Regions from separate parts of the Bacillus sp. LR_5 genome, predicted to be linked through region 3. Evidence: riboswitches for the same ligand, from Rfam matches in the RefSeq annotation. Region 3 holds a riboswitch; each other region holds the start of a gene.

Region 1 (8,211 bases), on a different contig from region 3:
CAAGATAATGCAAGGTAAGGGATGAGCTGCCGACGGCACTTGTTTTCACATAGATGCGCAGCTCTTCATAAGGCATGACTTGGCGCAAATAATCGCATTGCTGGCTTGCCACGACTGTCATGGTCTGTTTGTTTTCATTCATCATATTCAGCTTTTTAAAATAAGAAATCCGCACCTCCTCAAAGTATATGAAAGGGACTACATTATTCATATGGCCAAACATGTCCGTCTCGGAAAAACGCACGGATACTTCATTAAAAAAAGAAAAGGACTCTTTCCATTCTTGAAACGGCTCATCAATATAAGCGGGAAGCTTCATCTTTATTCATCTCCTTATTGTTAAAAAAACCTCTCCCATGCGGAAGAGGTTGTTTCTTCTTATACTCTGTCGCTTCCGAAGAAATTGCGGAACGCTTGTAAGTTTGTATCTCTGTTTAAGGCTGCAATGGAAGTAGTGAGCGGGATGCCTTTCGGACAGGATTGAACGCAGTTTTGCGAGTTGCCGCAATCTGCAAGGCCGCCTTCATCCATCAGTGCTTCTAATCGGTCAGATTTATTCATGGCGCCTGTCGGATGTGCGTTAAACAGGCGGACCTGAGACATCGGTGCCGGCCCCATGAACTTCGATTTGCTGTTCACATTCGGGCAGGCCTCGAGGCAGACGCCGCACGTCATGCATTTTGATAATTCATATGCCCATTGACGGCGTTTTTCCGGCATTCTCGGTCCCGGTCCTAAATCGTACGTGCCGTCAATCGGTATCCACGCTTTTACCTTTTTCAATGAATCAAACATTCTGCTCCGGTCAACCTGCAAATCACGCACGACTGGGAATGTTTTCATTGGTTTTAAGCGGATCGGCTGTTCAAGCTGATCGATAAGTGCCGTACAAGACTGGCGAGGCTTTCCGTTTATGACCATTGAACATGCGCCGCATACTTCTTCAAGACAGTTCATATCCCATGTGACAGGGGTTGTCTTTTCACCTTTCACGTTAACCGGATTCCGGCGAATTTCCATCAGGGCGGAAATGACGTTCAGGTTCGGGCGGTATGGAACCTCAAATTCTTCATCGTAAGGCGTGCTGTCAGCTGTATCTTGACGTGTGATAATAAATCGTATGGTTTTTTGTTCACTCATGATTATTTCGCCACCTTCTTCTTCGAGTAATCCCGCTTCCGAGGCGTTATCAGTGATACATCGACATCCTGATACTCAAATTCCGGCGCTTCATACGGGCTTACATGTTTAGCCATTGTTGTTTTGAGCCATTCATCATCATTACGTTCAGGATAATCCGGTTTATAATGGGCGCCCCGGCTTTCATTGCGGTTGTATGCGCCAAGGGTAATCACCCTTGCAAGCTGAAGCATGTTCGAGAACTGGCGTGTGAACATTGCCCCCTGGTTGCTCCATTTTGTTGTGTCATTGATGTTGATCTTTTTAAATCGCTCCATTAATTCCTGAATTTTGTCATCCGTTTTCAAAAGCTTGTCGTTATGGCGGACAACTGTGACGTTCGCCGTCATCCACTCACCAAGCTCTTTGTGAAGAACATAGGCATTTTCGGTTCCGTCCATACTCATAATCTCAGCCCATTTTTCTTCTTCTTTTTTAACGTGAGCGTCAAATAAAGATGAGGACATGTCTTCTGCTGAAGATTCTAAGCCGTTTACATATTTCACCGCATTCGGTCCGGCCACCATTCCTCCGTAAATCGCGGAGAGCAGAGAGTTTGCCCCCAAGCGGTTGCCGCCGTGCATAGAGTAATCACATTCCCCGGCTGCAAACAGTCCCGGGATGTTTGTCATTTGATCGTAATCCACCCATAAACCGCCCATTGAATAATGGACCGCCGGGAAGATTTTCATCGGAAGCTTCCGCGGGTCGTCTCCCATGAATTTCTCATAAATCTCAATGATGCCGCCAAGCTTGATATCAAGCTCTTTCGGATCTTTATGAGACAGATCGAGATACACCATGTTTTCGCCGTTAATGCCGAGCTTCTGGTTGACGCATACATCAAATATTTCGCGTGTCGCAATATCACGCGGCACCAGGTTTCCATAAGCCGGATATTTTTCCTCTAAGAAATACCACGGCTTACCGTCTTTATATGTCCACACGCGACCGCCTTCACCGCGCGCTGATTCACTCATCAGTCTTAGTTTGTCATCGCCCGGTATGGCTGTCGGGTGGATTTGAATGAATTCTCCGTTTGCATAATACGCTCCCTGCTGATAAACGATCGACGCAGCAGACCCTGTATTAATCATGGAGTTAGTCGATTTCCCAAAAATGATTCCCGGTCCGCCCGTCGCCATGATGACAGCGTCTGAACGGAAGGATTCAATTTGCATGTTTGTCAGGTTTTGCGCAACAATTCCGCGGCAGGTTCTGTCATCATCTAATACAGCGCCAAGGAATTCCCAGCCTTCGTATTTTGTAACCAGACCCGCAACTTCGTATCTGCGCACTTGCTCGTCCAGTGCGTAAAGCAGCTGCTGTCCCGTCGTCGCACCCGCATAAGCTGTTCTGTGGTGCTGTGTACCCCCGAATCGGCGGAAATCAAGCAGCCCTTCAGGCGTCCGGTTAAACATGACGCCCATCCGGTCTAATAAGTGGATGATAGAAGGCGCCGCTTCACACATCGCTTTAACCGGCGGCTGGTTTGCAAGAAAGTCTCCTCCGTATACAGTGTCATCAAAATGTTCCCACGGAGAGTCACCTTCCCCTTTTGTATTGACCGCTCCGTTTATGCCGCCTTGCGCACAAACCGAATGAGAACGTTTGACAGGAACGATGGAAAACAGCTTAACCGCCATTCCTGATTCCGCTGCTTTAATTGTCGCCATGAGGCCGGCAAGACCCCCGCCGACTACGATAATGCTTGATTGACTCATGATAGCCCCTCTCCCTCTAGTAATCTAGTACTCTTAAACAAATGCAAAAATCGCTTTTAAGCCTACGTAAGACAGTGCAACAAAAATAATCAGCGTAACGTAAGTCGAAATTCTTTGAGAACGAGGCGTTACCGTGATGCCCCATGTAACAGCGAAAGACCATAAACCGTTCGAGAAGTGGAAAATTGTTGATAAAACACCGACAATGTAAAAGCCAAGCATAGCCGGAGAGCTCAAAATATTCGCCATCATGTCGAAATTGACCTCAGCGCCCATTTGTGCGGCAATACGGGTTTCCCACACGTGCCAGCTCACGAAAATGAGGGTGATGATACCGGTTACACGCTGCAGGACGAAGAGCCAGTTTCTCATATAGCTGTATTGACCTGCGTTATTTTTTGCAGTAAACGCTATGTACACACCATAAACTGCATGATAAATTAATGGTAAGAAGATAATAAAAATTTCCAAGGCATACCTGAAAGGCAGACTATCCATAAAATGAGCAGCACTATTGAATGCTTCAGCGCCCCTTGCGGCAAACTGGTTGACGACTAAATGCTGAATGAGAAAGATGCCGACCGGTATGACGCCAAGCAAGGAATGCAATCTTCGAAAATAAAACTCTCTGTTCCCAGACATTACTTTACCCCCTGTTTGATAAGTGCGAAATGTGCTAAATCTCTTCCCCCACTTCTTTCAATTGTAAGCACTTTATTAAGATTTATTGACAATTTCATTTTACTCCTCCCTCAAAAGGGCGTCAAGAAAACGCGTACATAAATTATAATTTTCCGAATTGAATAGTTGATTTAAAAATTTTATTTTATCAATATATGTTTCTGTTTAATTTTTCATAAGAATTATAGGATCATTCTGTAATCCTCCCCCCTGTTTGGGCTATAATATACCAAGGAGAGAGGGGAGACAGATATGAAGTCTAAATTTGAAGCATCTATTGACAACCTAAAAGAAATTGAAATGAATGCCTATGCCTACGAACTAATACGAGAGATCGTTCTCCCAGATATGCTTGGCCAAGATTACTCTTCCATGATGTATTGGGCTGGGAAACATCTCGCCCGTAAGTTTCCTCTTGAATCATGGGAGGAATTTCCGGCCTTCTTTGAAGAAGCGGGCTGGGGAACCCTCACCAACGTAAGCGCTAAAAAACAGGAGCTTGAATTTGAACTTGAAGGGCCGATCGTTTCCAACCGGCTTAAACATCAGAAAGAACCATGCTTTCAGCTGGAGGCTGGTTTTATTGCTGAACAAATTCAATTGATGAATGACCAGATTGCCGAATCATATGAACAAGTGAAAAAGAGAGCCGATAAGGTGGTTCTGACTGTGAAATGGGATATGAAAGACCCAGTGTAATCAAAAAGGCGGTGACTATATAGTCCCGCCTTTTTGATTGTCATTACACAGCTGAAGGGTGTTTTGAAAGCTCAAATGCATCGTGCAGCGCTTCAACTGCTTTCACCATGTCATTTTCACTTACGACTGTTGATACTTTGATTTCAGATGTGCTGACCATTTTGATTAAAATGTTTTTTTCCGCCAGTACAGCAAACATTTCAGCTGCTACACCAGGATTTGAGGCCATGCCGGATCCAACAATGGATACTTTAGCCAATTTGCTTTCTGTCTCGATTTTCTCGAATTCAAGCGCGTCTTTATACTCTTCAAGCACCGCAACGGTTTGGTCTGCGTCTTCTGTTTTAACTGAGAAGGAAATTCCGGTCTGATGGTCTCCGGCCTGCGTTTGGATAATGATATCGACGTTAATGTTTCTTTTGGCAAGTGTTGTAAAGATAGTAGACAGGGTTGTCAGGCCGCTAGTCAGACCGTAAATGGTTACTCTTGTGATTTGATCTTCGAACGCAATGCCTCTGACAATTAAATTTTGCTCCATGGATGATTCCTCCTCAATTAATGTTCCCGCTTCTGTTTCTGTACTTGAACGCACTTCTAACGGCACTTGGTAATTTTTCGCGAATTCAACGGCTCTCGGATGAAGAACGCCGGCGCCCAAATTGGCAAGCTCAAGCATTTCATCGTATGAGATGCCGGCAAGTTTTCTCGCTGATTTCACATAGCGCGGATCGGTTGTAAACACTCCGGGCACGTCCGTGTATATGTCACATTTATCCGCTTTTAATGCGGCAGCCAAAGCGACTGCTGTTGTGTCTGAACCGCCCCGGCCCAATGTCGTGATTTCGCAATCCTCTGCCATGCCTTGGAATCCTGCCACAATGACAATCTTTCCTTGCTCAAGCTGGTCTGCTAAAACCGAAGTGTCGATATCTGTAATTCTGGCGTTTCCGTGAACGGCTTCCGTGCGGATTCCCGCCTGCCAGCCAGTATAGGACACAGCGTCATAGCCTTTTTCCTGCAGCGCCATTGAAAGCAGGGAAATGGTGACCTGCTCGCCCGTCGCCAGCAGCATATCCATTTCGCGTTTGCTCGGCTGGTCAGAAATTGCTTTTGCAAGGCCGACCAATTCGTCAGTGGATTTTCCCATAGCTGAAACGACAACAACGACTTGATGGCCCTTCTGCTTTTCTGAAATCGCGCGGTTTGCCGCATTTTGAATTTTTTCGACTGAGCCGACGGAAGTACCTCCGAATTTTTGTACAATAAGACCCATGTATTACCACCCTTTACATTTTGGTTCGTGCGGGTGAGGAGAAAGAGCGCTTTGTCCACAATAAAAAAAGCAATGAGAGGAATGCTCTCATTGCTTATCAATTAATCATCATAAATGATTATGAACAACGAGATAGCCCTCCAAGAAAATGATTTCTTGACAGCCCTACATTTATTCAATGCACGGCCAGCAAATAATACCGATGGGGTTTTATTTGCTTCGGCGACGCTCCCCTTTCAGCCTTTTTCACAGAATCCATCTTTCTCCAAAGGCTTACTCTTGAAGTTCGCACCTCTATCTTCACCATATAACACGATCTAACTATGAAATTAGTTCACATTTTATCAGATCTTTTTTAAAAGGACAACATTATTTTTGCAATTTGTCGTAAAGCAGCTGAGCAGCCGCTGCGGGAACACCCGCTTTTTGGATGTCCTCAAGGCTTGCTTCCTTCATTTTTTTAACCGAACCGAAATGCTTTAACAGCATTTTCTTTCTTTTCTCTCCGATACCCGGGATGTCGTCCAATACGGATTGAAACGCGCTTTTTCCGCGGATTTGCCTGTGAAAACTGATCGCAAAACGGTGCACCTCGTCCTGAATGCGCTGCAGGAGATAAAATTCCTGACTGTTTCGTTCCAGATACACCGTCTCCAGCGGATCTCCGATTAATAAATTTGAAGTTCTGTGTTTTTCGTCTTTGGCTAAACCGGCGATCGGGATATCCAAGCCGAGTTCATTTTCAATGACATCCCTTGCAGCGTTGATCTGCCCTTTTCCTCCGTCAATGATGATCAGATCAGGCAGCGGCAGATTTTCGCGAAGCACTCTCGTATAGCGCCTCCTAACAACCTCTCTCATTGAGCCGTAATCATCCGGTCCCGTAACGGTTTTGATTTTATATTTGCGGTATTCCTTTTTGTTCGGTTTGCCGTCGATAAACACGATCATCGCGGAAACCGGGTTTGTCCCCTGTATGTTTGAGTTATCAAACGCTTCAATTCTGTGCGGGGTATAAATATTCAATGCTTCACCCAGTTTATGGACAGCCCCGATTGAGCGCTCCTCGTCCCGTTCGATTAAGGAGAATTTTTCTTTCAGCGCGATTTTCGCGTTTTTATGGGCCAGCATAAGCAGTTCTTTTTTCGAGCCTTTTTTCGGCTGGTGGACGTTTGTTTCCAGCAGCTGCTCAATCATGGATTGATCAACGCTGTCCGGAACTAAAATTTCCTTTGGAAGAAAGTGGTTGTTTTTTGAATAGAACTGCCCGATGAACGTAAGAAACTCTTCATCTGCTTCCTGATAGAGCGGAAACATGCTGACATCGCGCTCAATGAGCTTTCCTTGGCGGATAAAAAAGACCTGTACGCACATCCAGCCCTTATCATATGCGTACGCGAATACGTCACGGTCGACTAGATCGTTCATCGTCATTTTTTGTTTTTCCATCGTTGATTCAATATGGGCGATTTGGTCACGAAGCTCTTTTGCCCGTTCAAACTCAAGATTCTCAGCAGCCTCATGCATTTTCTCTTCAAGCTCTTTTTTGACCTCATTATAGCCGCCCTTTAAGAAACGGGTAATGCTCTCAACCAGTTCTCTGTTCGTCTCTTCGGAAATATCCTTTACGCACGGAGCGAGACATTGGCCCAGATGATAGTAGAGGCACACTCTGTCCGGCAGCTTGGAGCATTTTCTGAGAGGGTACAGACGGTCGAGCAGTTTTTTTGTTTCCCTTGCGGCCTGTACATTCGGGTACGGCCCGAAATAGCGCCCTTTGTCTTTTTTGACATTGCGGGTGACAATCAGCCTTGGGTGGCGTTCATGGGTGAGTTTTATGAAAGGATAGGTTTTGTCGTCTTTCAGCATGACGTTGTATTTCGGATCATGCTTTTTGATCAAGTTCATTTCTAAAATAAGCGCTTCAAGATTGGAGGACGTCACGATATATTCAAAATCCTCGATTTCCGTCACAAGCCTTTGTGTTTTCGCATCGTGAGAACCGGTGAAGTAGGAGCGCACTCTGTTTTTCAGCACTTTTGCTTTTCCTACGTAGATCACAGTCTGCTGCCGGTCCTTCATGAGATAACACCCGGGCTGATCGGGAAGGAGGGCGAGTTTTTCTTTCAGTTGTTTGTTCATATATTACCCTTCCTTATGTTTAATCCTTTGTTTCCAGTTTAACACGAACGTTTGTTTTTCTCTATGCTTCACGATTGGCGAATAAAAAAAGCGATCCCTCAATCGGAATCGCTCTGGCATGTAAGCAGCCGAGAATTAAAGATGTTTGTTTACAAGCTCTTGCAGCGCTTCTTTCGGTTTGAAGCCGACAGAAGTTTCAACTACTTCTCCGTCTTTTAACACAAGAAGTGTCGGGATGCTCATAACGCCGTATTTTCCGGCTGTTTCTTGGTTTTCGTCCACGTCGATTTTTACGATTTTCAGTTTGTCTCCCATTTCTTGATCTAGTTCTTCAAGAACAGGTGCAATCATTTTACAAGGTCCGCACCAAGGAGCCCAGAAGTCAGCCAGTACGACGCCTTCGCTTGTTTCAGCTGAGAAAGATTGATCAGTTGCTTTTACGATAGCCATTATTGAATTCCTCCAATTGTGAAATGATGATTTTTAGTATAGCATCTCCCATTCGTTCACGCT
Region 2 (5,441 bases), on a different contig from region 3:
CTGGGGAACCCTCACCAACGTAAGCGCTAAAAAACAGGAGCTTGAATTTGAACTTGAAGGGCCGATCATTTCCAACCGGCTTAAACATCAGAAAGAACCTTGCTTTCAGCTGGAGGCTGGTTTTATCGCTGAACAAATTCAATTGATGAATGATCAGATTGCCGAATCATATGAACAAGTGAAAAAGAGAGCCGATAAAGTGGTTCTGACTGTGAAATGGGATATGAAAGACCCAGTGTAATCAAAAAGGCGGTGACTGCATAGTCCCGCCTTTTTGATTGTCATTACACAGCTGAAGGGTGTTTTGAAAGCTCAAATGCATCGTGAAGCGACTCGACTGCTTTCACCATGTCATTTTCGCTTACGACTGTTGACACTTTGATTTCAGATGTGCTGACCATTTTGATTAAAATGTTTTTTTGCGCCAGTACAGCAAACATTTCAGCCGCTACACCGGGATTTGAGACCATGCCGGATCCAACAATGGATACTTTAGCCAATTTGCTTTCTGTCTCGATTTTCTCAAATTCCAGCGCGTCTTTATACTCTTCAAGCACCGCAACGGTTTGGTCTGCATCTTCTGTTTTGACAGAGAAGGAAATTCCAGTCTTGTCCTCGGCCTGCGTTTGGATAATGATATCCACGTTTATGTTTCTTTTGGCAAGTGTCGTAAAAATAGTAGACAAAGTTGTCAGGCCGCTAGTCAGCCCGTAAATGGTTACTCTTGTGATTTGATCTTCAAATGCAATGCCTCTGACAATTAAATTCTGTTCCATGGATGATTCCTCCTCAATTAATGTTCCCGCTTCGGTTTCTGTACTTGAACGCACTTCTAACGGCACTTGGTAATTTTTCGCGAACTCAACTGCTCTCGGATGAAGAACGCCGGCGCCTAAATTGGCAAGCTCAAGCATTTCATCGTATGAGATGCCCGCAAGTTTTCTCGCTGATTTCACATAGCGCGGATCGGTTGTAAACACACCTGGCACGTCTGTGTATATGTCACATTTATCAGCTTTTAAAGCGGCAGCCAAAGCAACTGCTGTTGTATCTGAACCGCCCCGGCCCAATGTCGTAATTTCACAATCCTCTGTCATGCCTTGGAAGCCTGCAACAATGACAATTTTTCCTTTTTCAAGCTGGTCTGCTAAAACCGAAGTGTCGATATCTGTAATTCTGGCGTTTCCGTGAATGGCCTCCGTACGGATTCCCGCCTGCCAGCCAGTATAAGACACAGCGTCATAGCCTTTTTCCTGCAATGCCATTGAAAGGAGTGAAATCGTGACCTGCTCGCCTGTCGCCAGCAGCATATCCATTTCGCGTTTGCTCGGCTGGTCAGAAATAGCTTTTGCAAGGCTGACCAATTCGTCAGTGGATTTTCCCATTGCTGAAACGACGACAACGACTTGATGGCCTTTCTGTTTTTCTGCAATTGCGCGGTTTGCCGCATTTTGAATTTTTTCGACTGAGCCGACGGAAGTGCCTCCGAATTTTTGTACAATAAGACCCATGTATTACCACCCTTTACATTTTGGTTCGTGCGGGTGAGGAGAAAGAGCGCTTTGTCCACAATAAAAAAAGCAATGAGAGGAATACTCTCATTGCTTATCAATTAATCATCATAAATGATTATGAACAACGAGATAGCCCTCCAAGAAAATGATTTCTTGACAGCCTTACATTTATTCAATGCACGGCCAGCAAATAATACCGATGGGGTTTTACTTGCTTCGGCGACGCTCCCCTTTCAGCCTTTTTCACAGAATCCATCTTTCTCCAAAGGCATACTCTTGAAGTTCGCACCTCTATCTTCACCATATAACACGATCTAACTATGAAATTAGTTCACATTTTATCAGATCTTATTTAAAAGGACAACATTATTTTTGCAATTTGTCGTAAAGGAGCTGAGCCGCCGCTGTGGGAACACCGGCTTTTTTGATGTCCTCAAGGCTTGCTTCCTTCATTTTTTTAACGGAACCGAAATGCTTTAACAGCATTTTCTTTCTTTTCTCTCCGATACCCGGGATGTCGTCCAAAACGGATTGAAACGCGCTTTTTCCGCGGATTTGCCTGTGAAAACTGATTGCAAAACGGTGCACCTCGTCTTGAATGCGCTGCAGGAGGTAAAATTCCTGGCTGTTTCGTTCCAGATACACTACCTCCAGCGGCTCACCGATCAGTAAATTTGAGGTTCTGTGTTTTTCATCTTTCGCTAGACCGGCGATCGGGATATCCAAGCCGAGTTCATTTTCAATGACATCCCTTGCTGCGTTGATCTGCCCTTTTCCTCCGTCAATGATAATCAGATCGGGCAGCGGCAGATTCTCACGAAGCACTCTCGTATAGCGTCTTCTGACAACCTCTCTCATAGAACCGTAATCATCCGGCCCTGTAACAGTTTTGATTTTATATTTGCGGTATTCCTTTTTGTATGGTTTGCCATCGATAAACACAATCATCGCGGAAACCGGGTTTGTCCCCTGTATATTTGAGTTATCAAACGCTTCAATTCTGTGCGGCGTATAAATATTTAATGCCTCACCTAGTTTCTGCACTGCCCCGATTGAACGCTCCTCGTCCCGTTCGATTAAAGAGAATTTTTCTTTCAATGCGATTTTTGCATTTTTATGGGCAAGCATGAGCAGTTCTTTTTTCGGGCCTTTTTTCGGCTGGTGAACGTTTGTTTCCAGCAGCTGCTCGATCATGGATTGATCTACGCTGTCCGGAACTAAAATCTCCTTCGGAAGGAAGTGGTTGTTTTTTGAATAGAACTGCCCGATGAACGTGAGGAACTCTTCATCTGCTTCCTGATAAAGCGGGAACATGCTGACATCGCGTTCAATGAGCTTTCCTTGGCGGATGAAAAAGACCTGCACGCACATCCAGCCCTTATCGTACGCGTACGCGAACACATCACGGTCGACTAGATCGTTCATCGTCATTTTTTGTTTTTCCATCGTTGATTCAATATGGGCCATTTGGTCACGAAGCTCTTTTGCTCGTTCAAACTCAAGATTCTCAGCAGCTTCATGCATTTTCTCTTCAAGCTCTTTTTTGACCTCATTATAGCCGCCCCTTAAGAAACGTGTAATGCTTTCAACCAGCTCTCTGTTCGTCTCTTCGGAAATATCCTTTACACACGGAGCGAGGCATTGGCCCAGATGATAGTAAAGGCACACTCTGTCCGGGAGCTTGGAGCATTTTCTGAGAGGATACAGACGGTCGAGCAGTTTTTTTGTTTCCCTTGCTGCCTGTACATTCGGATACGGCCCGAAATAGCGCCCTTTGTCTTTTTTGACATTGCGTGTGACAATCAGCCTTGGGTGGCGTTCATGGGTGAGTTTTATGAAAGGATAGGTTTTGTCGTCTTTGAGCATGACGTTGTATTTCGGATCATGCTTTTTGATCAGATTCATTTCTAAAATAAGCGCTTCAAGATTGGAGGACGTCACGATATATTCAAAATCCTCGATTTCCGTCACAAGCCTTTGGGTTTTCGCGTCGTGAGAACCGGTGAAGTAGGAGCGCACTCTGTTTTTCAGCACTTTTGCTTTCCCTACGTAGATCACAGTCTGCTGCCGGTCCTTCATGAGATAACAACCCGGTTGATCAGGAAGGAGGGCGAGTTTTTCTTTCAGTTGTTTGTTCATATGTTACCCTTCCTTATGTTTAATCCTTTATTTCCAGTTTAACACGAACGTTTGTTTTTCTCTATGGTTCACAATTGGCGAATAAAAAAAGCGATCCCTCAATCGGAATCGCTCTGGCATGTAAGCAGCGGAAAATTAAAGATGTTTGTTTACAAGCTCTTGAAGCGCTTCTTTTGGTTTGAAGCCGACTGAAGTTTCAACTACTTCGCCGTCTTTTAACACAAGAAGAGTCGGGATGCTCATAACACCGTATTTTCCGGCAGTTTCTTGGTTTTCGTCTACATCGATTTTTACGATTTTCAGTTTGTCTCCCATTTCTTGATCCAATTCTTCAAGAACAGGTGCAATCATTTTACAAGGTCCGCACCAAGGAGCCCAGAAGTCTGCCAGTACGACGCCTTCGCTTGTTTCAGCTGAGAAAGATTGATCAGTTGCTTTTACGATAGCCATTATTGAATTCCTCCAATGTGAAATGATGATTTTTAGTATAGCATCTCCCATTCGTTCACGCTATTTTAATGCTTACAAATTATTTTTTCCTGATCACAGCCGGTTTACTCATTTTTATATGGTTGAATGGGATATGCTCTTTTTTTAAAACACAAATCTGATAATGGCCCCGATCACTACAATTGCCCCAATAATCATTAAAATGGTACGAAGCATAAGATCACATCTCCTCTTCACTGTCATGTACTTTACCATGCCCTGCCGGAGCTGTTTTAAAACCTGAAAAAGAGCGCCGGCATGAAGCTCCGGCGCTCTTGCGCGATTAAGAATCAGCACGCAGCGTAAGTAAGACGACTGACATTGGCGGGAGTTTTACTTTCAGTTTGTTTTTGCTGAGCGTGTATTGCCTGAAGGATTCCGGTTTGACATGATGAGGATCGTCAAACGTGTTATGCGCATTCATTTTTTCTGCCGTAAGAATGACTCCGGAATGGTCCGCTGCCTTGTGTAGGCCCCTCAGCTCGATTTCCGCCTCCGCTTTGTTTTGGTGATCGATGTTGCAAATTGTGATATTGATATCGCCTTCAGCTTGTTTCGACGCTGAAATGCTGATTTGCGGAAGCGTTTCACCGTTCCATTCATAGTCGGCAGACATTGTCTCTGTGGCTAAAAGAGAAGCGTCCTGGTGCACCTTAAACATATTGAATACATGGTACGTCGGTGTCAAAAGCATCCGCTCTCCCTCAGTCAAAATCATCGCTTGAAGAACATTTACTGTTTGGGCGATGTTGGCCATTTGCACCCGGCGGCAATGCTGATGGAAAATGTGGAAATGAGAAGCCGCCACCAGTGCATCACGAATGGTGTTTTGCTGATATAAGAAACCGGGATTCGTGCCTGGCTCGGGATCAAACCACGTGCCCCATTCATCAATAATCAGTCCGACCCGCTGCTCCGGATCGTACCGGTCCATAATCGTGCCGTGTTTTTGAATCAATTCATCGATGTATTTGGCTTTTTTCATCGTAATAAACCATTCATCTTCCGTGAATTCTGTGGCTGATCCTTTGCCCTTCCAGAAATCCCCCGGAATCGTGTAATAATGAAGACTCAACCCGTCCATCAGGCCAGCGGCTTTTTTCATAAGCACGTCCGTCCAATTAAAATCATCCACATTTGCGCCGCCTGCAATTTTATAAATGTCATTCCCGCTGTAATTGCGGACATAAGTCTGAAAACGCCGGTACAGATCTGCGTAGTATTCGGGATGCATGTTGCCGCCGCAGCCCCAGTTTTCATTGCCCACGCCGAAATATTTCAGCTTCCAAGGCTCTTCTC
Region 3 (8,211 bases):
TTGAATTCTGAGGAATACAAGGCGAATCTGTCCCATTTAAACGGCTATCACACAAAGCTGACCGGTAAAGTAATGTTTGAAACGTAAAAAATCCCTCTGTACAGAGGGATTTTTTATTCATAAAAACGGAGCAGGTCGCCGTTTAAGATTTTATCAGAAAAAGACAGCTCTTCGTTTGCTTTCTCCTTATAAGGGAGGCACGCATTCTGATCTTCCAGCGCTTCACCTGTTTTTTGGCTGTAGCACGTGTTTTTCGTGTATACATAGTCGTTCGTTATAAAACTGCCGTTTCTCAGCACGGCGAATGGGGTGCGGTCATCTGACAGCAAATCGTTGCCGAATTGAATATCGCCCTTTGTTTCAATGCCTAGCAAATGCATCAGTGTCGGCCTGACGTCGACCTGCCCTCCGGCGTCAGAGATGGTTTCCGGCTTTTGATCGGTAATTCCCGGGATATGTATAATAAACGGTACCCGCTGGAGCTGAACGTTGTCATACGGCGTGATTTCATCTTTCCCTAAAAACTCAGCCATCGCATCGTTATGGGCTTCTGAAATCCCGTAATGATCTCCCATAAACACGATCATCGAATTTTCGTATAAGCCCTCGTTCTTCAGTTTTTTGATAAAATGCTTCAATGCCTCATCTTCATAGCGAACCGTTGTCACATAACGGTTTAGCAGGTCGCTGCTTGAATCATATTCATCAATCAGCTGATCCTTTTCATCAATCTCAAACGGAAAATGATTCGTTAATGTGATGAAACTGCTGTAGAACGGCTGCGGCAGGCTTTTCAGCTTTCCGGCTGACTGCTCTAAAAATTCCTTATCCTTTAAGCCCCAGCTTGTTGATGTTCCGGGAGTGACATGGAAGTCATCAACATCAAAAAAGCGGTCAATCCCAAATGTATCGTACATCACATTTCGGTTCCAAAATGTTTTATGATTGGCGTGAAAGACGGCTGAATAATAATCATGTTGTTTCAGCGATTTGTACATCGTATGAAATTGATGGTCGCTTTTCGTGAAAAAGACGGCGCCGCTAAGGGAAGGATACAGCGAGTTAGCGACGATGAATTCTGAATCAGATGTTTTGCCTTGTTCGGTTTGCTGATAGAAATGATCAAAGTAATAGCTTTTTTTGATGAAATCATTCATAAACGGGGTAATTTCTTTTCCATTTACCTTTTCATTCAGAACAAAGCTTTGGGTCGATTCAAGCGTCACAAAGATGACGTTGCGCCCCTTTGCCAGCCCGAACTTGCTTTGGTCAGGCTTGCTGTAATCAGCCTCTGTGTAGTTTTTAATGGCAGTCATGCTGTCTTCATCTGCAAATGCTTTCGCGCTTATATTCACAGTCTGAGATATCGTATCGTAGATATGAAATTGAAACAGACCGATGCTTTTGACGAGCATTTCCCGGTCAAAGGAATGTGCCAAAAGCCTCGGCTGCTGTACTTCTGCAAGTGCCAGGGTGCATAAAATCATGCCGCAGGAAGCTGCATAGTACCGTTTGACCGTGCGGGATGCGGCTTTTGTCTGCGAGTGTTTCTCTTTTCGGGCAGGCAGCAGAAGAAAAACCAAATCCGCAAACAGGGCGATAAACAGAGGGTTGAACAGTTCTTTTACACTGCTGCCCATATCGCTCATGTTACTGGCCTGAAACAAAACCGGGATGGTAATAAAATCGATATAAAAGCCGTAAAAAATCGTGTTGGAAATCAAGATTACAGTCAGAACCAAATTGGCAATCAGCAAAAAGACCCGCTGCTTATTTTCTTTCAGAAGCAGGCCGATCCCGAATAAAGGAAGGATAAAGCTGAGCGGGTTGATCAGCAACATCAGCTCCTCCAACAGAGAATCGATCTGCAAATCAAAGCCGAGTTTATAGATCGCATACGTTTTGATCCACATGAATACGATCGAAATACATAAAAACCGCTGATTGTGAAAAAAGGTTCCTTTCATTAATATGACTCCTCACGTTTTCTTGATCATCTGCATGAAATGCTTCTTATGTAAAACCTACTAAAAACAGCCCGTTCAGACAAGTGTCAGCACTCACGTTTAAAACATGCGTCCATGAAACAGCATATAAAAGTAGTAACATGAAGCAATTGTCAGCCCGGCTAACACGAGCTGCTCGGAAAAACTGCCTGTCTTCATATATAGTGGGAGCCGCACGCGGATCGTTGAAGGGAATAATAATTTGATTCCGTTCACCGTCCAAGCGTCAAGAATCAAATGGCTCGCCATTCCGATCATCAGTCCGGTTGATATGTTTTTATCTGGAATATATGTGCCTGTGATAAAAAACATGATGAGCAGAAACAGCAGGCTGTGCGTAAAGGTTCGGTGGCCAAAAACGGAGCTGACCACTTTCGATAAAATAGGAAATCTTCTCCCGATTTTGCTTTGCGTGTGGCAGATATCGGGTATCAATGCCCCAACCGCGCCTGACGCAGCCATAAGCACTGGATCAAATCCATAATAATAAGCCACTGCCGTACAAGAAGCGATGCCTCCCATGATGTGTGTTTTTCCTGTCATTTCCCGCTTCTCCTTTTATCTTTTGCAAAAAATCTCTGAATTACAAATATATCAAGAGAATGTATGTTTGATCAACAGGACTTTGTACGATAAAAAATTTCCCGCATAATTTCTCAAGGAAAAAGGCATCTTAAACATGTACCTATTTTCTATAAAGAGGTGATACGAATGGGTTTCTTTAATAAAGATAAAGGAAAACGTTCTGATAAAGAAAAAAACGTAATCCAGGGAGCTCTTGAAGATGCCGGTTCAGCTCTAAAAGATGATCCACTTCAAGAAGCTGTGCAAAAAAAGAAAAATAATCGATAAACCACAGTGCGGATAGGGCTTGTCTCTATCCGTATTTTCCATCTGTTCCCTTTGACAGATCATCCTTTCTTTGATAACCTTCTGGGAGTAACTGAATATTTAAATCCTCACTCTTTCTCAGTGAGGTAGAGGTTGCGCGGATGATGAGTCACACATGCTAGGCTGACAGGAGCTGTTAAACATGTGTAAAAGGCATCAGCGCCGAAGTGTGGAGAAAGCCGATCCTTCTCTATGCTGGGACTGTATCTGAATAAGTGCAGGACTGCCGCGTGCTTTTTCGCGGAGGGCTATCCGGAGATCAAGGGTGTGTGTTTCTTTAAGCATGGACTTTTGTTCAGGCTTTTTTTGCGTTTTATATGATCTCGGGGTCTGGTCCGTACAAAGAATCATTGGAGGTACTGGAATGGAACAGACGAAAAAATGGGGTTTTTGGTTATTAACGGCGTTTGTCGTTGGAAATATGGTTGGATCAGGAATTTTCTCCCTGCCGAGTTCGCTTGCTACGATCGCAAGTCCGCTTGGCGCTACGTCCGCCTGGCTTTTGACAGGTGCCGGCGTGCTAATGATTGCGCTTGTCTTCGGGCACTTGTCCATTCGCAAGCCTGAGCTGACAGCGGGACCGCAAAGTTATGCGAGAGCGCTGTTTTCTGATCCGAAGAAAGGGAACGCTGCCGGATTCACAATGGTGTGGGGCTACTGGGTGGCGAGCTGGATCAGTAACGTGGCGATTATTACAAGTCTTGCCGGTTACTTGACTTCGTTCTTCCCGATCTTGGTTGATAAACGTGAAATGTTTTCAATCGGCGGGCAAGAGGTGACACTCGGCCAATTGCTGACGTTTGCTGTATGTACAATCTTGCTATGGGGAACGCACACAATTCTTGTTGCAAGCATTAACGGTGCAAGTAAATTAAACTTTATCACAACGTTTTCGAAAGTATTAGGTTTTGTCTTCTTTATCGTTGCCGGATTGTTTGTATTTCAAACGACATTATTCGATCATTTTTATTTTCCAATTCAAGGCGAAAACGGCACAAGCATCGGAATTGGCGGCCAGGTTCACAACGCCGCAATTTCTACTCTTTGGGCGTTTGTCGGAATTGAATCAGCGGTTATCCTGTCCGGACGCGCGCGTTCTCAGCGTGATGTAAAACGTGCGACAATTACCGGATTGCTGATTGCATTGAGCATTTATATTATTGTGACTTTAATTACGATGGGCGTTCTGCCGCATGATAAGCTTGTCGGCTCTGAAAAACCGTTCGTTGATGTGCTGTATGCGATTGTCGGGAACGCGGGAAGCGTGATCATGGCCCTATTGGCGATTCTTTGCTTATTCGGAACGATGCTCGGCTGGATTTTGCTTGGCTCTGAGGTTCCTTACCAAGCTGCTAAAGCAGGAGATTTTCCGGCATTCTTTGCGAAAACGAATAAAAAGGGAAGTCCGATTAATGCGCTGATTATTACAAATGTGATGTCACAGGTCTTCATTTTCTCTGTTATTTCCCGGACAATAAGTGACGCATTTACGTTTTTAACGACAGCGGCAACACTTGCGTATTTAATTCCGTATTTGGTATCAGCGATTTACAGCTTGAAGCTTGTCATCAAAGGTGAAACATATGACCAGCTAAAAGGCTCCCGCGTAAAAGACGGATTGATTGCGATTTTAGCGTGCGCATACTCATTGTTTGTGATTGTAACAGGCACAGCGGATTTAACGACATTTATTCTCGGCATCGGTTTATTCTTTGTCGGGTTGATCGTTTATCCATTTGTGGTTAAAAAGTTCCAGAAAGAAAAACAAGCATAAACAAAAGACACCTGATTTTCAGGTGTCTTTTTTATCGAAATGCAATTTCTCCTGTTAGTAATCCGATCGTTAAAATAGCTGACAGGAAAGCTGAAATAGAGAGAAAAACCTTTGCGGATAATCGCATATGCAAAAACCGTTTTTTCAGTCTCTCCAGGAAACTAAACACGACTAACACTATGATGAATACCAAGAGCACATGATAAAAAGGTTTTCCGATATAGAGCCTGTTAAAAAAACTGATCGCGATGATCATGCAGCTAAATATGAATTGCGCAAGAAAATATCCGATATGGTTCAAAATGAGCCGCTCCTTTTAATGGATGGAAAAAGAGCCGCAGGCAGGCGGCTCTTTTGTTTATTTTGTTAAGCTTTCCGTAATAAACTTCAGCTGGCCCTCTAATGAAATCGGGTCTGTAAAATAGAAGCCAATTGGGTCAATCTTATAGACATGGTCATTTTTAACGGCGCTTAGGTTCTTCCAGATGGAGCTGTCAAAAACGCCGCCATCATCACCGCCTGATTGCCATGGTCCTGCGAAAATATAATCTCCGGCGAAGTCAGGGAGCTTCTCTAATGAAATACTTGTATATCCAGGACCCTGGTCAATGGCTTTTTCTTTTGTCAGCTTTGTAGCCTGCAGGCCGAGATCTTTGTAAATAATGCTTCCGCCTCTTCCAAAATCTTTACCGAATACGTAAATGTCTTTTCCATTCGTTTGCATAATGGAAATTGTTTTGTCACCGACGGCTTTTTTGATTTTTGTTTTAGCTGCCGCAACTTTGTTATCCCACTCAGCCAGCCATTTTTCCGCTTTATCTTCAGTTCCCGTCATTTTTGCGAATTCTTTCAGCTGTTCGATATTGTCGAGCTTATCGTATTTTACCGCGACAGTCGGCGCGATTTTCTCAAGCTTTTTAATATCAGCGCCTTGCGTTGTCCAGACAATAATCAAGTCAGGATTCAAATCAATGACTTTTTCAATGGACGTGCCGTCTCCGATGTTTGTGACACCATCGGTTTTTCCTTTGTAGTAGGGGTTTTTAAATACATTCTCAGGCGCACCGACGACGTTGATGCCCAGTGTTTTGAAGTAGCCGTAGTAGCCGTCAGCCATGACAACCACCCGTTTAGGATGTTTAGGAATTTTCACATTTCCGTTTTCAGCCTTGTATGTAATGGTTTCTTCGTCTTTTGAATCAGAGGAAGAGCCTTTGCTTTCTGAGTTATTTCCGCAGGCTGCCAGCGCTGCAATTAATAGCAGGGCAAAAAATGCGGCTCCGAGTTTCTTATAGATATGGGTCATATCTCATACCTTCTTTCTGGAAAATAGGTGATAAAGAGAATCATTATCAATGTGATTATACCATCGCAAGAGCCAGTTGACACGATATTTTTGCAATTATATTCTCATTTTTGTTTAAAACGCTCTATTAAATCAGCGGAAAAAAGTGATATACTGGAACAGCAATTGATAATCATTATCAGTATTGGAAAGGAAGTACGGCTGTTGAGTCAAAAGAAAAATAGACAGACCACATCAGAAGAAATCCAATGGACGTCAAGGTCATATGGCGCGGTCATTGTCCTTATTGCAGGGATATGCTTACTATGCCTTGGCGCGCTTTTATCCATATCTCTCGGTGCAGCGGATATTCATTTGCGCACTGTGTGGGACGCCATCTTTCATTTTCAGCCGACAGAGACGTCCCACCAAATTATACACGATCTTCGGCTGCCAAGAACGGCTGCTGCTGCACTTGTCGGCGCATTGCTAGCAGTGTCGGGAGCGATCATGCAGGGGATGACGAGAAACCCTTTGGCAGAGCCTTCGATTATGGGCGTTACATCGGGCTCCGCGTTTGCCGTTTCGATTGCGTTTGCCTTTTTCCCCGGACTTTCTGCTATGGGGCTTGTGCTATGGTCCTTTGCAGGAGCGGGGCTGGGGGCATCGACGGTAATGGGTATCGGCATGTTTTCAAGAGGCGGACTTACGCCTGTAAAACTTGCTCTCGCGGGAACGGCTGTTACTTATTTCTTTACGGGCATTTCAACCGCCATTGCAATCCGCTTTGATGTCGCTCAGGATATCAGTTTTTGGTACGCAGGCGGAGTAGCGGGCGTGAAATGGTCAGGTGTCCAGCTTTTGCTTCTCGCAGGGGCTGTCGGTTTAACGCTGGCGTTTATCATAGCCCGGTCTGTGACAGTGTTAAGTCTCGGTGATGAGCTGGCGAAAGGGCTTGGACAATATACATCAGCGGTAAAACTGGTTGGCATGCTTGTCGTTGTGATTTTGACGGGGGCTGCGGTTTCCATAGCTGGCACCATCGCATTTATCGGACTGATCATTCCGCATATTACCCGATTTTTGGTCGGTGTAGATTATAGGTGGATTATTCCTTGCTCGGCAGTGCTCGGCGCTGTTTTGCTTGTGTTTGCTGACATTGCGGCAAGACTCGTAAATGCGCCCTTTGAAACGCCTGTAGGCGCGCTGACTTCTCTAATCGGCGTTCCCTTTTTCTTTTATTTGGCACGCCGTGAAAGGAGAGGGCTGTAATGAAAACAAAAACGAAAAAGCCGTTCTTTGTGATGGCTGTGACCTTTCTGCTCATCGTGCTGGTCTTTTTTATCAGTCTAAATTTGGGCGTCATCAAAATTGCACCGCTTAAAACGCTTCAGGTCTTTTTCGGCCAAGGAACGGCGCGTGACGAGCTTGTTTTATTTGAGTTCAGGCTTCCCCGGATCATCCTTTCCTTGCTCGTTGGGGCGGGAATCGCTGTTGCTGGAGCCATTTTGCAAAGCGTGTCTCAAAATGATCTGGCTGAGCCCGGTATTCTCGGAATTAACGCCGGCGGCTCTCTTGCTGTTGTGCTTTTTATTTACTTTTTTCAAGAGTCAGCTTCAGACCTCAGCTTTTTCGGTACATTTATGCTGCCGTTCAGTGCTTTGGCGGGCGCGATCCTCGCCGCGTTTCTCATTTATCTTCTGGCTTGGAAAAAAGGCGTGACCCCGATTCGGTTGATTTTAGTCGGCATTGGTGTGAATGCCGGATTTAACGCCCTGTTGCTGATTTTTCAGCTCAAGATGGACCCTCATGATTTTATGCAAGCCGCGGTTTGGATATCCGGCTCGATATGGGGGGCAAACTGGAATATGATCTGGGCGATTCTCCCTTGGATTGTGATCTTGCTTCCGTTTACTTTATATAAGGCACGCTATTTGAACATTTTACAGCTTGGAGACCAATTAGCGACCGGGCTGGGCACTGCTGTGGAAAGGGAAAGACGGATTCTTCTTCTGGCAGCGGTCACACTTGCCGCTTCATGCGTTGCAGCTGCAGGGGGCATTGCGTTTCTCGGATTGATCGCGCCCCACGTGGCAAGAAGGCTTACCGGTCCCCGTCACCAGACGCTGATACCGGTCTCCGCCTTCATCGGCGCATTTCTGTTTTTGCTCGCAGATACGCTGGCGAGAAATGTATTGGCACCGTCAGAAATTCCGGTTGGACTTGTCATTTCCGTATTAGGTGCGCCTTACTTT
Region 4 (8,211 bases), on a different contig from region 3:
AGCAGCTGAGAAGAACAGATCTGCTCCTGCTCCTTGAGAAATCTGTTTTTGCAAGGCGCCGGATGAGCCATAGTTATCTTGGATGGTAATATTTTGATGCTCTTTTTCATAATTTTTTTGGATTTCCTCAAGTGCATCCTGCGCGCTGGCGGCAGCTGAGATGGTTAACGTTACTTTTTTCTCGCTGTCCGTTGAAGACTGGTTTGAAGAACAGCCTGCTGCAAGCAGAAAAGCGGTTAAGGCTGCGATGAAAATAGAATACTTCTTAAACATGATTGCACCCCTTATCATTAGATATAACTAATTATAACTGATTATGTTTGGTTTATGTGGGTTTTTTTACATTCGGCGAAAAGGTATAATAAAATAGGAGAGTGATGATGATGAATGAAACCTCTTCCTATACGATAGAAGAAGTTGCAGGTCTGCTGAAGGTATCAAAGCTGACCGTTTATGATTTGATTAAAAAAGGCGTGCTGCCTGCTTATCGTGTCGGAAGGCAGATGCGTGTGGATGAAGAAGATTTAAAGCAATATAAAACGAATATGAGAATGTCTCAGCCCATCGCTGCAACAGAAGCGCCGAAACAGGTGCAGGAGGCTGAGCCGGACGGCAGACCGAATGTCATGATCAGCGGACAGGACATTTCGATGGATCTTCTCAGCAAGCATTTGGAGAATGCCATTCAGGAGACGCCGCTCCGTAAATACAAAGGAAGCTTAAACAGCCTGATTGATATGTATCAAGGCAAGTGTGACATTGTCAGCCTCCATTTGTACGATGCTGAAACGGGCCAGTATAACGCTCCTTATGTAAAACGGATTTTGACAGGTGAACCGTTTTGTCTCATCAATGTCGTTCTCCGCAAAGCAGGACTGTATGTGCAAAAAGGGAATCCGAAAAACATTCAAGGCTGGAAAGACTTGAAAAGAGCCGATATCCGGATCATCAACAGGGAAAAGGGTTCTGGCGCAAGGGTGCTCCTTGATGAACAGCTTGGCTTGCTTGGTGTGAATCCGGCTGATGTAGTGGGATATGGCGATATCGTGACTGATCATTACGCTGTCGCTTCACAAGTTTCAAGCGGACAGGCTGACGCGGGAATCGGGGCGCAGCACGCGGCACATATGGGCAGTGTTGATTTTATCCCGCTCATCGACGAACAATATGATATTGTCGTTTTGAAAAAACATGAGCAGCTGCTGAAGGCCGTGAAGGAGATTTTGAATTCTGAGGAATACAAGGCGAATTTGTCTCATTTAAACGGCTATGAAACGAAGCTGACTGGCAAGGTGATGTTGGAAACGTAAAAAATCCCTCTTGATAGAGGGATTTTTTTCATTCGGAAAACCTGAGCAGGTCACCATTTAAAATTTTATCAGAGAGAGACAGTTCTTCGTTTGCTTTCTCCTTATAAGGGAGGCACGCATCCTGATTTTCCAGCACTTCACCTGTTTTTTGGCTATAGCACGTGTTCTTTGTGTATATATAATCGTTCGTAATAAAGCTGCCGTTTCGCAGAACGGCGAATGGGGTGCGGTCGCTGGACAGCAAATCATTGCCGAATTGGATATCGCCTTTTGTCTCAACGCCGAGTAAATGCATCAGTGTCGGCCTGACGTCGACCTGCCCCCCGGCATCAGAGATGGTTTCCGGCTGTTGATCGGTGATTCCCGGGATATGTATGATAAACGGCACCCGCTGGAGCTGAACGTTGTCATACGGTGTGATTTCATCTTTCCCTAAAAACTCAGCCATTGCCTCGTTATGGGCTTCAGAAATGCCGTAATGATCTCCCATAAATACGATCATCGAATTTTCGTATAAGCCTTCGTCCTTCAGTTTTTTGATAAAATGCTTTAATGCCTCATCCTCATAGCGAACCGTGGTCACATAGCGGTTTAACAGATCACTGCTTGAATCGAATTCATCTATCAGCTGATCCTTTTCATCAATCTCAAACGGAAAATGATTCGTTAACGTGATAAAACTGCTGTAGAACGGCTGCGGCAGGCTTTTCAGCTTTTCGGCGGACTGCTCTAAAAATTCTTTGTCTTTTAAGCCCCAGCTTGTCGATGTCCCGGGAGTGACATGAAAATCATCAACATCAAAAAAGCGGTCAATGCCAAATGTATCGTACATGACATCTCTGTTCCAAAATGTTTTATGGTTAGCATGAAAGACGGCTGAATAATAATCGTGCTGCTTCAGCGATTTATACATCGTATGAAATTGATGGTCGCTTTTCGTGAAAAAGACGGCGCCGCTAAGGGAAGGATACAGTGAGTTAGCGACGATAAATTCTGAATCTGATGTTTTTCCTTGTTCTGTTTGCTGATAGAAATGATCAAAGGAATAGCTTTTTTTAATGAGATCATTCATAAATGGGGTAATTTCTTTTCCATTTACTTTTTCATTCAGAACAAAGCTTTGGGTCGATTCAAGTGTTACAAAGATGACATTGCGCCCCTTTGCAAGACCGAATTTGCTTTGATCAGGCTTGCTGTAATCAGCCTCTGTGTAGTTTTTAATGGCAGTTATACTGTCTTCATCGGCAAAAGCTTTCGCGCTGATATTAACAGTCTGAGAAATTGTATCGTAAATATGGAACTGAAACAGGCCGATGCTTTTGACTAGCATTTCTCGGTCAAAAGAATGTGCCAAAAGCTTCGGCTGCTGTACTTCTGCAAGTGCCAGCGTGCATAAAAGCATGCCGCAGGAAGCTGCATAGTACCGTTTGATCGTGCGGGGAGCGGCTTTTGTCTGTGGGTGTTTGGTTTTTCTGGCGAACAGCAGCAGAAAAACCAAATCCACAAACAGGGCGATAAACAGAGGATGGAACAGTTCTTTTACACTGCTGCCCATATCGCTCATGTTGCTGGCCTGAAATAAAACCGGAATGGTAATAAAATCGATATAAAAGCCGTAAAAAATCGTATTAGAGATCAAGATAACAGTCAGAACCAAATTGGCAATCAGCAAAAAGGCCCGCTGCTTGTTTTCTTTTAGAAGCAGGCCGATACCGAATAAAGGAAGAATAAAGCTGAGCGGGTTGACCAGCAGCATTAGCTCCTCCAACAGAGTATCGATTTGCAAATCAAAGCCGAGTTTATATATCACATACGTTTTGATCCACATAAATAAGATCGAAAAACATAAAAACCGCTGATTGTGAAAAAAGGTTCCTTTCATCAATATGACTCCTCACGTTTTCTTGATCATCTGCATGAAATGCTTCTTAAGTAAAACCTACTAAAAACAGCCGGTTCAGACAAGTCTCAGCACTCATGTGTTTAAAACATGCGCCCATGAAACAGCATATAAAAGTAGTAACATGAAGCAAGGGTCAGGCCGGCTAGCACGAGCTGCTCAGAAAAACTGCCTGTCTTCATATATAATGGAAGCCGAACGCGGATCGTTGAAGGGAATAATAATTTGATTCCGTTCACCGTCCAAGCGTCAAGAATCAAGTGGCTCGCCATTCCGATCATCAGGCCGGCTGATATGTTTTTATCTGGAATGTATGTAGAAGTGATAAAAAACATGATGAGCATAAACAGCAAGCTGTGTGTAAATGTACGATGGCCAAAAACGGAGCTGACCACTTTCGATAAAATAGGAAATTTTCTCCCGATTTTGCTTTGTGTGTGGCAGATATCGGGTATTAATGCTCCAACCGCGCCTGACGCAGCCATAAGCACTGGATCAAATCCATAATAATAAGCCGCTGCCGTACAAGAAGCGATGCCTCCCATGATGTGTGTTTTTCCTGTCATTTGCCGCTTCTCCTTTTATCTTTTGCAAAAAATCTCTGAATTACAAATATATCAAGAGAATGTATGTTTGATCAACAGGACTTTGGACGATAAAAAATATCCCGCATAATTTTTCAGGAAAGAGGCATCTTAAACATGTACCTATTTTTTAAAAGAGGTGATACGAATGGGTTTCTTTAATAAAGATAAAGGAAAACGTTCCGAAAAAGAAAAAAACGTAATCCAAGGAGCTCTTGAAGATGCTGGTTCAGCTCTAAAAGATGATCCGCTTCAAGAAGCTGTGCAAAAAAAGAAAAATAATCGATAATCACATGCGGATAGGGCTTGGCTCTATCCGTATTTTCCATCTGTTCCCTTTGACAGATCATCCTTTCTTTGATAACCTTCTGGGAGTAACTGAATAATTAAATCCTCACTCTTTCTCAGTGAGGTAGAGGTTGCGCGGATGATAAGTCACACATGCCAGGCTGACAGGAGCTGTTAAACATGTGTAAAAGGCATCAGCGCCGAAGTGTGGAGAAAGCCGATCCTTCTCTATGCTGGGACTGTATCTGAATAAGTGCAGGACTGCCGCGTGCTTTTTCGCGGAGGGCTATCCGGAGATCAAGGGTGTGTGTTTCTTTAAGCATGGACTTTTGTTCAGGCTTTTTTTGCGTTTATATGATCTCGGGGTCTGGTCCGTACAAAGAATCATGGAGGTACTGGAATGGAACAGACAAAAAAATGGGGTTTTTGGTTATTAACGGCGTTTGTCGTTGGAAATATGGTTGGATCAGGAATTTTCTCCTTGCCGAGCTCGCTTGCTTCAATTGCGAGTCCGTTTGGAGCTACGTCCGCCTGGCTTTTGACAGGTGCCGGCGTGCTGATGATTGCACTTGTGTTCGGACACTTGTCCATTCGCAAGCCTGAACTGACAGCGGGACCGCAAAGTTATGCAAGAGCGCTGTTTTCTGACCCGAAAAAAGGCAACGCTGCCGGTTTCACAATGGTGTGGGGCTACTGGGTGGCGAGCTGGATCAGTAACGTGGCGATCATCACAAGTCTCGCCGGTTACTTGACTTCGTTCTTCCCGATCTTGGTTGATAAACGTGAGATGTTTTCGATCGGCGGGCAAGAGGTGACACTCGGCCAATTACTGACGTTTGCCGTATGTACGATCTTGTTATGGGGAACGCACGCGATTCTTGTTGCCAGCATTAACGGCGCAAGTAAATTAAACTTTGTCACAACGCTTTCTAAAGTATTAGGTTTTGTCTTCTTTATCGTTGCCGGTTTATTTGTGTTTCAAACGACATTATTCGGTCATTTTTATTTCCCGGTTCAAGGAGAAAACGGCACAAGCATTGGAATTGGCGGCCAGGTTCATAACGCCGCGATTTCTACACTGTGGGCGTTTGTCGGAATTGAATCCGCGGTGATCCTGTCCGGCCGTGCGCGCTCTCAGCGTGATGTGAAACGTGCGACAATTACCGGCTTGCTGATTGCCTTGAGCATATATATTATTGTGACTTTAATTACGATGGGTGTTCTGCCGCATGATAAGCTTGTCGGCTCTGAAAAACCATTTGTTGATGTACTCTATGCGATTGTTGGAAACGCGGGAAGCGTGATTATGGCGCTTTTGGCTATCCTTTGTTTATTCGGAACGATGCTCGGCTGGATTTTGCTTGGCTCTGAGGTGCCATACCAAGCCGCTAAAGCAGGAGATTTCCCGGCATTTTTTGCAAAAACGAATAAAAAGGGAAGTCCGGTCATTGCACTTATTATTACAAACGTCATGTCACAGGTCTTCATTTTCTCGGTTATTTCCCGGACAATAAGTGACGCATTTACATTTTTAACGACAGCGGCTACACTTGCATATTTAATTCCGTATCTGGTATCTGCAATCTACAGCTTGAAGGTAGTCATCAAAGGTGAAACGTATGACCAGCTGAAAGGCTCCCGTGTAAGAGACGGATTGATCGCGATACTGGCGTGTGCATACTCCGTGTTTGTTATCGTAACAGGCACAGCAGATTTAACGACATTTATCCTCGGCATCGGTTTATTCTTTGTCGGCTTGATCGTTTATCCATTTGTGAGTAAAAAGTTCCAGAAAGAAAAACAAGCATAATGAAAAGACACCTGATTTGCTCAGGTGTCTTTTTTATAAAATCACAATTTCTCCTGTTAGGAATCCGTTCGTTAACCTAGCTGACAGGAAAGCTGAAATCGAAAGAAAAACCTTAAGGCACAATCGAATATGCAAAAAACGTTTTTCAGTCTCTCCAGCATAAAAAAACTGATCGTGTTGAGGATGCAGCTTAATATGAATGGCTCAAAGAAAATATCCGATATGATTCAAATTGAGCCGTTCCTTATAAATAAGCAAAAGAGCCGCGGGCAGGCGGCTCTTTTGTTTATTTAGTCAAGCTTTCCGTAATATACTTCAGTTGTCCTTCTAATGAAATCGGGTCTGTGAAATAGAAGCCAATCGGATCCATCTTGTATACATGGCCATTTTTAACGGCATTCAGGTTCTTCCAAATGGAGCTTTCAAAAACGCCGCCATCATCACCGCCTGATTGCCATGGGCCCGCGAAAATGTAATCTCCGGCGAAATCAGGGAGCTTCTCTAATGAAATACTTGTATAACCTGGCCCCTGGTCAATGGCTTTTTCTTTTGTCAGCTTTGTAGCCTGCAGGCCGAGGTCTTTGTAAATGATGCTTCCGCCTCTTCCAAAGTCTTTACCGAATACGTAAATGTCTTTTCCGTTCGTTTGCATAATGGAAATGGTTTTGTCACCGACCGCTTTTTTGATTTTTGTTTTAGCGGCCGCAACTTTTTTATCCCACTTGGCCAGCCATTTTTCAGCTTTATCTTCAGTTCCCGTCATTTTTGCAAATTCTTTCAGTTGTTCAATGTTGTCGAGCTTATCGTATTTTACTGCGACAGTTGGCGCAATTTTTTCAAGCTTTTTAATATCAGCGCCCTGTGTTGTCCAGACGATAATCAGGTCAGGGTTCAAATCAATTACCTTTTCAACCGAAGTGCCGTCTCCGATGTTTTCAACGCCGTCGGTTTTTCCTTTGTAGTAAGGGTTTTTAAATACATTCTCAGGCGCACCGACAACGTTGATGCCGAGTGTTTTGAAGTAGCCGTAATAGCCGTCTGCCATGACAACCACCCGTTTAGGATGCTTCGGGATTTTTACATTTCCGTTTTCAGCCTTGTATGTAAAGGTTTCTGCGCCTTTTGAATCAGAGGCAGAACCTTTGCTTTCTGAGTTATTCCCGCAGGCTGCCAGCGCTGCAATCAATAACAGGGCAAAAAACGCGGCTCCGAGTTTCTTGTATATATGGGTCATATCTCATACCTTCTTTCTAAAAAAATAGATGAAAAAGAGAATCATTATCATCTGTGATTATACCACTGCAAGTGCCGGTTGACACGATATTTTTGCAAATGCATTTTCATTTTTGTTCAAAACACTCTATTAAATCAGCTGAAAAAAGTGATATACTGAAACAGCAATTGATAATCATTATCAGTAACAGAAAGGAAGTACGGCAGTTGAGTCAACATAAAAATATACGGACTGCATCAGAAAAAATCCAATGGACGTCAAGGACATATGGCGCGATTATCGTCCTTATTGCAGGTCTATGCCTGCTTTGCCTTGGCGCATTTTTATCCATATCCCTCGGTGCAGCGGATATTCATTTGCGCACTGTATGGGACGCCATTTTTCATTATCAGCCGACAAAGACATCTCACCAAATTATACATGATCTTCGACTGCCGAGAACGGCGGCTGCCGCGCTTGTAGGCGCATTGTTGGCAGTGTCGGGAGCAATCATGCAGGGGATGACGAGAAACCCTTTGGCAGAGCCTTCGATTATGGGTGTGACATCAGGCTCTGCGTTTGCGGTTTCGATTGCGTTTGCCTTTTTTCCCGGACTTTCTGCAATGGGGCTTGTGCTATGGTCCTTTGCGGGAGCGGGGCTGGGGGCATCGACGGTAATGGGCATCGGCATGTTTTCAAGGGGCGGACTTACGCCTGTAAAGCTTGCTCTGGCGGGTACGGCAGTTACTTATTTCTTTACCGGCATTTCAACTGCCATTGCAATACGCTTTGATGTCGCTCAGGATATCAGCTTTTGGTACGCAGGCGGGGTAGCGGGTGTGAAATGGTCAGGGGTCCAGCTTTTGCTTATTGCAGGGGCTGTCGGTTTAACGCTCGCGTTTTTCATCGCCCGGTCTGTTACAGTGTTAAGTCTCGGTGACGATCTGGCAAAAGGGCTTGGACAATATACATCAGCGGTGAAACTGGTTGGCATGCTTATTGTAGTAATTCTGACCGGAGCTGCGGTTTCCATTGCCGGCACCATTGCATTTATCGGGCTGATCATTCCGCATATTACCCGTTTTTTGGTCGGTGTGGATTATCGG

Evidence for each region. Region 3 has a riboswitch for lysine ahead of RAC86_RS18235 (amino acid permease). Riboswitches for the same ligand answer to the same signal wherever they lie in the genome.
Region 1: another riboswitch for lysine. It lies ahead of RAC86_RS18460 (aspartate kinase); the one in region 3 lies ahead of RAC86_RS18235 (amino acid permease).
Region 2: another riboswitch for lysine. It lies ahead of RAC86_RS33980 (aspartate kinase); the one in region 3 lies ahead of RAC86_RS18235 (amino acid permease).
Region 4: another riboswitch for lysine. It lies ahead of RAC86_RS15415 (amino acid permease); the one in region 3 lies ahead of RAC86_RS18235 (amino acid permease).

The regions. Positions count from the first base shown of each region.
Region 1 is NZ_JAVAXX010000092.1:156-8,366, forward strand. Features, by position in the region: gene RAC86_RS18435 (acyl-CoA thioesterase) at 1-319, opposite strand, end outside; gene sdhB (succinate dehydrogenase iron-sulfur subunit) at 379-1,140, opposite strand; gene sdhA (succinate dehydrogenase flavoprotein subunit) at 1,143-2,903, opposite strand; gene sdhC (succinate dehydrogenase cytochrome B558) at 2,937-3,545, opposite strand; gene RAC86_RS18455 (YslB family protein) at 3,837-4,283, shown strand; gene RAC86_RS18460 (aspartate kinase) at 4,327-5,556, opposite strand; lysine riboswitch at 5,682-5,861, opposite strand; gene uvrC (excinuclease ABC subunit UvrC) at 5,926-7,698, opposite strand; gene trxA (thioredoxin) at 7,834-8,148, opposite strand.
Region 2 is NZ_JAVAXX010000341.1:622-6,062, reverse strand. Features, by position in the region: partial or broken gene RAC86_RS33985 (YslB family protein) at 1-241, shown strand, start outside; gene RAC86_RS33980 (aspartate kinase) at 285-1,511, opposite strand; lysine riboswitch at 1,637-1,816, opposite strand; gene uvrC (excinuclease ABC subunit UvrC) at 1,881-3,653, opposite strand; gene trxA (thioredoxin) at 3,789-4,103, opposite strand; gene abfB (alpha-L-arabinofuranosidase AbfB) at 4,426-5,441, opposite strand, start outside.
Region 3 is NZ_JAVAXX010000090.1:940-9,150, reverse strand. Features, by position in the region: gene RAC86_RS18255 (substrate-binding domain-containing protein) at 1-87, shown strand, start outside; gene RAC86_RS18250 (LTA synthase family protein) at 114-1,967, opposite strand; gene RAC86_RS18245 (metal-dependent hydrolase) at 2,067-2,549, opposite strand; gene sspJ (small acid-soluble spore protein SspJ) at 2,718-2,858, shown strand; lysine riboswitch at 2,977-3,156, shown strand; gene RAC86_RS18235 (amino acid permease) at 3,262-4,671, shown strand; gene RAC86_RS18230 (iron-hydroxamate ABC transporter substrate-binding protein) at 5,030-5,977, opposite strand; gene RAC86_RS18225 (FecCD family ABC transporter permease) at 6,182-7,228, shown strand; gene RAC86_RS18220 (FecCD family ABC transporter permease) at 7,228-8,211, shown strand, end outside.
Region 4 is NZ_JAVAXX010000066.1:2,089-10,299, reverse strand. Features, by position in the region: gene modA (molybdate ABC transporter substrate-binding protein) at 1-273, opposite strand, end outside; gene RAC86_RS15435 (substrate-binding domain-containing protein) at 384-1,310, shown strand; gene RAC86_RS15430 (LTA synthase family protein) at 1,339-3,192, opposite strand; gene RAC86_RS15425 (metal-dependent hydrolase) at 3,294-3,776, opposite strand; gene sspJ (small acid-soluble spore protein SspJ) at 3,943-4,083, shown strand; lysine riboswitch at 4,200-4,379, shown strand; gene RAC86_RS15415 (amino acid permease) at 4,483-5,892, shown strand; gene RAC86_RS15410 (iron-hydroxamate ABC transporter substrate-binding protein) at 6,179-7,126, opposite strand; gene RAC86_RS15405 (FecCD family ABC transporter permease) at 7,333-8,211, shown strand, end outside.